DNA from 3 places in the Burkholderia stabilis genome. Region 1 is predicted to be linked to each of the others. Evidence: predicted binding sites of a transcription regulator. Region 1 holds the regulator's gene; each other region holds the start of a gene.
What was found. Region 1 encodes FliA, which starts transcription of late flagellar genes. Its sites were predicted from a motif close to CTAAAGTTTNNNNNNNNNNNGCCGNTA; they were not measured.

Region 2: flgM (flagellar biosynthesis anti-sigma factor FlgM) is a predicted target of FliA. The motif match lies at 1,369-1,395, and genes of this name have one in related genera.
Region 3: fliS (flagellar export chaperone FliS) is a predicted target of FliA. The motif match lies at 2,147-2,173, and genes of this name have one in related genera.

Annotation. Positions count from the first base shown of each region.
Region 1 covers NZ_CP016442.1:2,365,930-2,369,197, reverse strand. Annotated here, with positions in the region: gene ahcY (adenosylhomocysteinase) at 1-1,011, opposite strand, end outside; S-adenosyl-L-homocysteine riboswitch at 1,044-1,159, opposite strand; gene BBJ41_RS11005 (RNA polymerase sigma factor FliA) at 1,236-1,970, opposite strand; gene BBJ41_RS11000 (MinD/ParA family ATP-binding protein) at 1,986-2,804, opposite strand; gene flhF (flagellar biosynthesis protein FlhF) at 2,797-3,268, opposite strand, start outside.
Region 2 covers NZ_CP016442.1:2,889,906-2,893,173, forward strand. Annotated here, with positions in the region: gene BBJ41_RS13455 (SGNH/GDSL hydrolase family protein) at 1-305, opposite strand, end outside; gene BBJ41_RS13460 (flagella synthesis protein FlgN) at 493-933, opposite strand; gene flgM (flagellar biosynthesis anti-sigma factor FlgM) at 1,010-1,339, opposite strand; gene flgA (flagellar basal body P-ring formation chaperone FlgA) at 1,458-2,699, opposite strand; gene flgB (flagellar basal body rod protein FlgB) at 2,904-3,268, shown strand, end outside.
Region 3 covers NZ_CP016442.1:2,851,125-2,854,392, reverse strand. Annotated here, with positions in the region: gene fliK (flagellar hook-length control protein FliK) at 1-1,184, opposite strand, end outside; gene BBJ41_RS13285 (flagellar protein FliT) at 1,309-1,641, opposite strand; gene fliS (flagellar export chaperone FliS) at 1,638-2,072, opposite strand; gene fliE (flagellar hook-basal body complex protein FliE) at 2,266-2,610, opposite strand; gene fliF (flagellar basal-body MS-ring/collar protein FliF) at 2,861-3,268, shown strand, end outside.

The DNA.
Region 1 (3,268 bases):
GATCGCGTTGTGGCGCATCGCCTTCATGTGATCGTGGCCGATCACGTGGAAGTTGCCGGTCGCCGTCACGAAGATGTCGGCCTTGTCGGCCGCGTATTCCATCGTCACGACGCGGTAGCCTTCCATCGCCGCCTGCAGTGCGCAGATCGGATCGATTTCGGTGACCCACACCGTCGCGCCGAGGCCGCGCAGCGACTGCGCGCAGCCCTTGCCCACGTCGCCGTAACCCGCGACGACCGCGACCTTGCCCGCGATCATCACGTCGGTCGCGCGCTTGATGCCGTCGACGAGCGACTCGCGGCAGCCGTACAGGTTGTCGAACTTCGACTTCGTGACCGAATCGTTCACGTTGAACGCCGGGAACGGCAGGCGGCCGTCCTTTTCCATCTGGTACAGGCGGTGCACGCCGGTCGTGGTTTCTTCGGTCACGCCCTTGATGTGCGCGAGGCGCTTCGAGTACCAGGTCGCGTCGATGTCGAGGTGCTTCGCGATCGACTTGTACAGCGCGACTTCTTCCTCGTTGGTCGGCTTCGCGATCACCGAACGGTCCTTCTCGGCCTTCGAGCCGAGGATCAGCAGCAGCGTTGCGTCGCCGCCGTCGTCCAGGATCATGTTCGCGAATTCGCCGTTCGGCCATTCGAAGATGCGGTGCGAGAACTCCCAGTATTCGTCGAGCGATTCGCCCTTGAACGCGAACACCGGCGTGCCGGCTTCGACGATCGCGGCGGCTGCGTGATCCTGGGTCGAGAAGATGTTGCACGATGCCCAGCGCACGTCCGCGCCGAGCGCCTTCAGCGTCTCGATCAGCACGCCCGTCTGGATCGTCATGTGCAGCGAACCGGCGATGCGCGCGCCCTTCAGCGGCTGCTCGGCCTTGTATTCGTCGCGGATCTGCACGAGGCCCGGCATTTCGGTCTCGGCGATGTTCAGTTCCTTGCGGCCCCAGCCGGCCAGCGCCATGTCGGCGACGACGTAATCGTGGGAAGCCTTGGAATCGATAATGGCGTTCATCACGCCCTCCTTTCTAAAAAAGTTCTAGATTGGTGACGTGAGCGCCGTTCAGGAAGCGGAGCCGGCGCAAATTGGCCGCGCGGCTGCTTGGTGAAGCCTTCCGAGCCTGGCGGACGCAGGATGGTCCGTCGCAACGCTCCTCGGAAAACGGGAGGGATTGTAGCAAATCGGCGCGCAAAATGCGCGAGCGCGCGGCGTCGGCGCGCGTGGCCGCGAAGAAAGGGTCAGGACTCCGCGCCGACCCAGGCCTGTTCGCGCAGCCGGGCACGCAGGCGGGCGACGGCCTGGCTGTGCAGCTGGCACACGCGCGACTCGCTCACCTCGAGCACCGCGCCGATCTCGCGCAGATTCAGACCCCGTTCGTAGTACAGCGACATCAGCAGCTTCTCGCGCTCCGGCAGCCGCTCGATCGCCTCGACGAGCGCTTCGCGCAGGTGCTCGTCGAGCAGCGCCGACAGCGGATCGGCGTGATCGACGCGGTAGCGGTCGAGGAACGGCTCGTCGTCGGCCGCACGGTCGAAATCCTCGTAGTAGATGAGCTGGCTGCCGTGCAGGTCCTGCAGCATCCCCTGGTATTCGTCGAGCGGCATGTTCAGGTGCTGCGCGATCTCGGTCTCGCTCGCCGAGCGGCCGAGATGCTGCTCGACCTGATGCACCGCGTGCTCGACCTCGCGCGACGTCTTGCGCAGGCTGCGCGGCAGCCAGTCGTTGCTGCGCAGCTCGTCGAGCATCGCGCCGCGGATGCGCTGCGTCGCGTAGGTCTCGAACTGCGCGCCCTGGTCTTCCTTGTAGCGGCCGGCCGCGTCCATCAGGCCGATCATGCCGGCCTGGATCAGGTCGTCGAGGTCGACGCTCGCCGGCATCTTCGCGACGAGCTGCAGCCCGAGGCGACGCACGAGCGGCGCATATTGCGCGAGCACGTCGGCCTGGGACATCTTTCCTTGAGCGTTGTACATCATGGCTCTCTCCTTGCCCTAAGCGGCGTGTGCCGCGCCCGCCTCGTACGACGGTTTGCCGCCCGCGTGGACGGCGCGGCCCGCGCCCGAACGCGGGCGCATCGGCCAGTACAGCAGGTCGGCGGCAATCTGCCGGTAGTCGCGTGCGGCGGCCGACGACGGGAACGCATCGACCACGGCGCGCGTCAGCTCGCGCGCATGCTCGACGAGCGGATCGGCGCTCACGCAGCCCGCGTCGGCGATCGACACGGTCAGGTAGCGGCTCGCGACGCCCGCGAGGTTGTCGAACGCGGTCTTCGCGTCCGCATGGCTGCCGACGTGATTGGTCAGCACGCGGAATTGCGCGAACGCGTGCGCGAAATGCAGCCGCTTCATGCACGCATACGCCTCGGTGATCGCCTGCGCGGCGACCCGCGTGACGACCAGCACGTCGTGCGCTTCGCGCGCGAGCGCCGAGAACGAGCCGTCGGCGCCGAGCTGCGCGTCGACGAGCACGATGTCGGCCGGGCCGTCGACGAAGTCGCTCAGTTGCGCGTCGCTGTAGCCGGCGCGCGCGAGCCGCGCGGCCGAACACAGGCCGAAGCCCGCGGCCACCCGCGTGCGCTCGCCGTCGCGCAGCCACGCACCGGCGAGCGTCGCGGTGGCCGAGTGCACGTCGGCGCGCTCGTCGACGACGAGCACGTCCTTGCCGAGCGACGCGAGCGCCGCCGCCAGGTTCACGATCGTGGACGTGCAGCCGACACCCGCCGGCCCGCCCGTCACCGCGACGATGCGCGAGGCGCGCCCGGCCAGCAGGCGCCGCAGCCCTTCGGCCTGGTCGATGATTCGTTTATCCAAATCGCACCTCGTGCAGCTCGGCGGTGGAACGTGCGGTCAGTGCGGAAAGCAGCGTCGGCATGTCCTCGTCTTGCGGCACGAAGGGCGAGCCGTCGCGCGGCACACAGAACGCGCTCTTCAGCAGGAATTTGGTCGACGCGACGTACAGGTTCTCCGGCACCTTCTGGCCGGTCGACACGTAGTGGACCGGCAGCTTGTAGCGGATCACCGTGTCGAGCACGCCGCCGAGGTGGGTCGCCTCGTCGAGCTTCGTGAGGATGCAGCCGGCGAGGTCCGGATGCTCGCCCGCGCTGCGGTACGCCTGCACGACTTCGTTGAGGGTGTCGCCGTGGCTCGTCGCGTTGAGCAGCAGCAGGCGCTGCACCGGTGCGTTCGCGCCGTGCAGCATCGCGATCTGGTCGGACACCGCGCGGTCGCGCTGGCTCATGCCGATCGTGTCGATCAGCACGATGTGCTTGTTGCGC
Region 2 (3,268 bases), 520 kb from region 1:
TCGTAGGTCGCCTCGGGCTTGCGCGGATCGTCGCTGATCCGGTACCAGCAGCGCAGGTAGGTGTAGGTGTCGCTGCCGCGCGAAGCGGCGCGTGTCGCTGCGCGCGACGTGGCGCGCGGCGATGCGCCGGGCGGTGCGGATGCCGGCGCCGCGAGCGGGCCGGACGGCGACAGCGTCATGTCGCCGGTCGGGGTCGGCAGCGGCGCCGCGGCGGCCGGTGCGAGCGAGGCGGTGAACGCCAGCGCAGCGCCGAGCGTGGCGGTGGCGGCCAGACGGCGCGCGGATTCAAGACGGGAATGATGCATCGATGCCCTCCGATCTATTGTTGTTGGATCGTCATGGTATCGAGGGGACGCATGTGCCGGGCTGGAGCCCGGTCTGTCGAAGCAGAATTCGGGTGAAGCGGGTGGCGCGACGGGCCGGGGCGCGGGCCGTTGCGACGTATCGAGGCGTATCGCTGAGTGTCGCTGAGTGTCGCTGAGTGTCAGCGCATCAGCGCATCAGCGCCGAGACGCGCCCGTCGGGGCCGTAGACGCCAGCCGGCGCGGGCGCCGAGCGCAGTACCGCGAGCGCGCGCTCGTTGTAGTCCATCCGGATCCGGATCAGCATCCCGTTGTTCGCGTTGGCCTGGCGCGCGCGTTCGGCGGCCTGCTGCAGCAATTGCCAGCGGCCGGCGAGGCGTGCATCGCGCTCGGCGGCCTGGTCCATGCCCTTCTTGCCCGGCGCGAAGCCGAGTGCGGAAAGCTGCGTGTCACGCGTGCGTTCGAGCTGCGCGAGCCGGTCGATCAGTGCGGTTTTCTTCTCGACGATCCCGGGCAGCATCTCGAGCGGCTCGGGCGTGGTCAGCGCCTTTTCCTCGTAGACGAGCAGGGACGCGAACGCCTCGACCGTCGCGTGTTCGTCGTTGACCGTGGCCAGCAGCTCTTCTCTCATCGCGTCATGCTCGTCGCGCCGGCGCGCGTGGTGCGGTGCGCCGGCAAACCGGGGGACCGGCCGCGAGGCGGCCGGCTCAGCTGCCCTGCGGTCGCTGCTGCTGCAGCAGTTCGCGGGCGGTGTTCAATACGCCGTCGGCAATCTTGTTCGCATCGATCGTCAGCGTGCCGTTGTTCAGCGCGTCCTTGATCGACTGGACAAGGCCCGTATCGATATCGGCGTTGCCGGACGCGGATACCGAACGCAACTGGCCGGACAGACCCGACAGGTTCACGGTCGTGTCGCCGCCGGTCGATCCTGCGTCGCCTGCCTGCGCGGACGACTGGGCCGTGCCGGATTGCGCACGGGTCGCGCCGTTGCCGGTCGGCGCCAGGGGGCTCGGGTTCGGAGTGGAATCGATCTTCACGATGGGTTTCCTGTACGGTTTGACCCAGATAACGGCCGGGTCGGCCCGAACTTTAGCACCGTGAGCCTGGAATTCTCCGAATAAACAATTCTTTACAATCTGACGAGGATATCCGTCCCTATAACGGAATTTCCACGGTGCCGGCGTCCTTGACGATCGCCGTGACGATCTGGCCGGCCGCCATCCGCACCCGCACCGACTGGCCCGGCGCCGCATTCGCCAGTGCGCTGCCCTCGGCCGAAATCGTGAAACCGGGCCCGGCCGCGACGACCCGTACCGTCTGGCCGGCCGACACCGACGCCGCGCTCTTCAGCATGTCCTGCCGCAGCGGCAGCCCGGCCGAGATGCGCGCGAGCGCGGTCGAGCCGACCGCCTGCGCCGGATCGGTGATGACCGCGAGCGGCAGCACCGTCAGGTCGCCGTCGCGCGCGACCAGGTCGGCGGCGGTCAGCGGCTCGCCGGGCGCGATCTGGCGCGCGGCGACGTAATAGGTGGCCTGCACGGTGACCTTCGCCTGCAGGTAGACGGTCCACGGCCGCTCGCCCGCGCAGCGCACGCCGACCGTGGTGCGGCCCCACAGGCGCGCGCCGGTCGGCAGGAACGGTTCGAGCGTCGTGCACGCGGCGAGCCCGCGCGGAAACGCGGTCGTGACGGTGGCGGTGGTCTTGCCGGGCAGGCCCGCGATCTGCTGCTGCAGGAATGCGAGGGCCGCGCGCCGGATCGTCTCGGGGTCCTGCTGGCCGGGCGGCGTCGCGGGCGCCGCCGCAGGGGCCGTGGCGGTTGCGTTGGCGGACGCCGCCTGCGCACGCGGCGCCTGCGCGGCCGATGCGGCGCGGGCCGCCGCCAGGCGTGCGGCCATGGCTTGCTGCGGCGTCGGCCGAGCGGTATTCGAAGCGGGTTCGGCCGTGCCGGCGACGACCGTCGCGACGGCGGCCGGATCGGCCGCGCGCGCCGCGCCGTAGCCGGTGTTCGCGCGGGGGGGCGCAGCGACGGGGGCCGGCGGCGGGACGGTCGTCACGACCATCGCGCCGGCGGGCTGCGCCGCATAGCCGGTGCCGGCCGCGCCGGACGCACCGGCCGCGGCGCTCGTGCCGGCCGCCGGGCCGCCCGCGTCCGGCGCGACGCCCGAACTCGAACTCGAACCCGAACCCGAACCCGCATTCCCGCCGAACTGCCCGCCGCTCGCCGCATTGGCGTGGGCAAGCGCCGTTTCGGCCGTCTCGCCGCGCCCGGGGATGACGATCATCCCGTCGTCCGCGCGGGCGGACGGCATCGCGATCCACAGCGCCGCGGCGAGCGCACACACACGCCGGACGCGCGTTTGCCGCCCGTTCCTTCCGCGAAGTGCGCTGCCCGTCATCGCCGTGTCCTCGATCCGTTGATCCGATTCGCATTCTAGGGAGCGGGGCCGTCGCGCAAACGATGAATAGAGGGGGCCTTTGCCGCGTTATTCGCCCGATTGCCTGTTGCGCGCGACGCCTACCATCGCTGTCATGGAAAAAAGCCTCTCGAGTCGCCATCCGGCGCGAGAGGCGTGCAGCGCTTCATACGGAGAGACGCACACATGCTGGACAAACTCGATGCGGAATTCGCGTTCGGCCGACAGGCGCTCGACGTGCGCGCCTACCGGCAGGAACTGCTGTCGTCGAACATCGCGAACGCCGACACGCCCGGCTACCAGGCGCGCGACGTCGATTTCTCGTCGACGCTCGCGCGCTCGCTGAAGCAGGCGAACGGCGGCCTCGCGCCGAGCAACGCCGCGCAACTGCCGATGACGCAGCCGGCCGGCGTGACGAGCGGCATGTCGATGGTGTCGACGGCGCCGGGCCACATGGCCGGCGCGGCGAAGCTGATCCCGACGGGCGGCCCGGCCGACGACTACGGCCGCGCGCAGTACCGGATGCCGCTGCAGCCGTCGCTCGACGGCAA
Region 3 (3,268 bases), 490 kb from region 1:
CGCTGCCGCAGCGCGGCCTCGTGCCGCGCGAGGCGGTCGGCGCCCGACTGGTTCGCCCGCAGCCGAGCGACGAGCTGCGCACCGTTCAGCACCAGCTCGGCGTCGACCGTGCCAAGCGACGGCAACGTCAGCGTCAGGCGCGTGCGCCACGCGATGCCATCGCCCGCATCGTCGCCGCCGCGCGGCGCGCGGTTGCCCGGATCGTCCGGCTCGATCGTCCAGTCGAGCCGCGCGCCGGGCCACGCCTCGCCCGTCCAGCGGAACTGGTCGGTGGCGAGCGTATCGAGCTGCTGCCTGACGAGCGGCACGGCGGCCGGATGCACCGGGGCCAGCGTCTGCGGTTGCGGATCGGTCGAGGCGGCGGCCAGCGCGCCGCGAGCGGGTGTCCAGCTCGCGTCGGCGCGCGCATCGAGCGGATCGGCGGCGTCGGCCGGCAGCGACGCGCCCTGCCGGGCGCCCGCCGGCAAAGCCTGCGCGGCGTCGCGAGCCGGCGCGCCGGCCTGAGCCGGCATGCCCGGTTGCGCGGTCGCCCGCGTCGCGGCCGGCAACGGCGGACGCTGCGCGAGCAGTTCGTCGAGCACGTCGGTCGCGCCGGGCTGCGCGGCATCCGGATCAGCCTGCGCGAGCGCGGCCGCCAGACGCGCCTGCGGCTCGCGCATCAGCGCCGCGAGCGGACGCTGGCCGGCCAGCCACTGCGCCAGATGGGATTCGTAGAAGAGGCCGCTCTCGCTCACGGCCTGCGCGAGCGCCGCACGCAGCGCCGCGACCGCCGGCGGCGCTGCCGCCTCGCGCGCCGCCGCGGCGGACGATGCCGCAGCGGAAGCAGACGTGGAAGCCGCAGCCGGATCGGCCGGAGCAGGCGCGCGTGCCGGCACGGCCGTATCGGTCAGCAGCACGGTGGGATCGACCAGCAGCGGCGCACGCCCGGCAACGGGCGGCGTCGCGTCGCCGCCGGCGCGCGAGATCGCGTCGAGCACGCGCCCGACATCGGACAGCGCGGTTTGCGTGGAAGCCGGCGGCGCGGCAGGCGGGCCGCCGGCCGAAGGCGCGGGCGATGCGCCGGCGCCCGGCGTGCCGACCTGCGAGGTCGCGCCGCCGCCGGCGGGCGCCGATACGGTGCCGGTCAGCAGGCTGTCGAGGCGGCTCGCCAGCAGCGCGGCCGCAACGGAGTCGATACCGGTCATGATCGGAGCCTGCTCACCTCAGCCACATCGTTGCGAATCCGGAGGAACGGCTCGCCGGTGCTGCCCGTGCCGCCCACGCGCCTGCCACGTGCGGCAACGCGTCCGTCTCTCCGGAAAACAGGCCCTACCCGCGCGCGCGGTAGAGATCGGTCAAAACCCTGGTCGAGCGCCGCGCCTCGAACAGCGCGGACAGCCGCGCCACTTCCGGGCTCGCGAGATCGCGGATCGCGGCGTCGTCGGCGAGGATGCGGCGGATCAGGTCGAGCTTGCGGCCGAGATCCGATTCGTCGAGCGCGACGCCCGGATCGGCCTCCTTCAACCCGTCGACGAGCTGCAGGAATTCGGCCTGCAACCCCGGCAACGCGCTCCAGTCGGCGCCGCGCGCGGCGCACAGCATCCGGCCCGACACGGCTGCAAGCGCCTCGTAACGCGCGAAGTATTCGGCCTTGTGATTCATCGTGAAGCTTCCGCTGCCTGTTGCGCGGCCATGCGCGCGACTTCCGGGGCAATGCCCGTCCATGCTTCCTCCAGCGTCGCGAGCAGCCCGTCGACCTCGACCAGCATCGCGTCGCTGCCCTGCACGTTCGCTTCCAGCAGGCGTCGGCCGATGTACGCATACAGCGCGTCGAGGCGGCCGGCGATCTCGCCGCCCGCGTCGCGGTTCAGCGACGCCTGCAGCCCGCTCTCGACGATCCGGATCGCCTTGCCGATCGCTTCGCCGCGCGCGGCCACGTTGCCCTGCTGCAGATGCATGCGCGCCAGCGCAATCGCCTGCCGCGCGCCCTGGTACAGCATCGCGATCAACCGGTGCGGGGAGGCGCCCATCACCCCCGTCTCGACGCCGACACGCGCATAGGCATTGGCTCCAGCGTGTCCTGGGGAAAACATGCGCATCTCCTTGTTATGCCTTGGCTATACGGGAGCCGCCGCCGTGCGTCGCACGGCGCGGCCTTCTCCAGAGTTATCGGAAGGGATTTGAAAAGCTTTAGGCACGCGGGGCCGCCGGCGGGCGCGGGATGCCGGCTCCGTACGGACGCCCGGAAGGTCGTTCCCGGATGCCCGTTGCCGGATGCCCGTCGCGTCAGACGGACATCTGCGCGATTTCGTTGTAAGCGCTCACCAACTTGTTGCGGACCTGAAGCCCGAACTGGAAGCCGATGTTGGCTTTCTGCATGTCGACCATCACGTCGTTCAGCGACACGTTCGGCGCGCCGACCTCGAACGCCTTGGCCTCGCCGAGCGCGTGCTGCTGGTCGCCGCTGATCTTGTCGAGCGACGCCTTCATCGCGCTCGCGAACGTGCCGGCCGTCGCCGCGCCCGAGCCGGCCAGCGCCGCCGCCGGGCTCCCGACGCCGCCGGACGCCTGTGCGGCCATCGACTGCATCTGTTGCAACACCGAACCGATTCCGCTGACGTTCGCAGTCATGCTGTCCCCAGACTTGAGAGAAGAGACCCGGGCGCACCGGGCGTTTCCGCCGGGGCCGCACCACGCGCACCATGCCGGATCGCGAAAAAGGATAGCAGCGCGCCGCGCGGCAAAGCCGAGAAAGTACGGGGGAAACCCCGCTCTTTTCGGTCGATCGGAGTCCGCCCCGGATCACGATAATCGCATCGTGTCATTGTCCGCCCGCTCGTCCGAGCGAGCTCAGTCGTCCCGCTCCGGAGAAACTCGACGCATGGATTCGCAGGCCAACTCGCTGATCAATCCCGACGCCCGCGCGGGCCTCGCCAGCCCGGCGCCAGGCGCCGCCGCGGCCGCCGCGTTGCCGGGCGCGGGTGGCGCAGGCGCGGACTTCGGGCTTGGCGGCTTCGCGGAACGCATTCCCGGCATCTCGCGGATGAAGGGCAACCCGAAGCTGCCGTTCGTGATCGCCGTCGCGCTCGCCATCGCCGCGATCACCGCGCTCGTGCTGTGGAGCCGCACGCCCGACTACCGCGTGCTGTACAGCAACCTGTCGGACCGCGACGGCGGCGCGATCATTACCGCGCTCCAGCAGGCAAACGTTCCCTACAAGTTCGCCGATGCCGGCGGCGCGATCCTCGTGCCGTCGAGCCAGGTGCATGAAACGCGCCTGAAGCTCGCC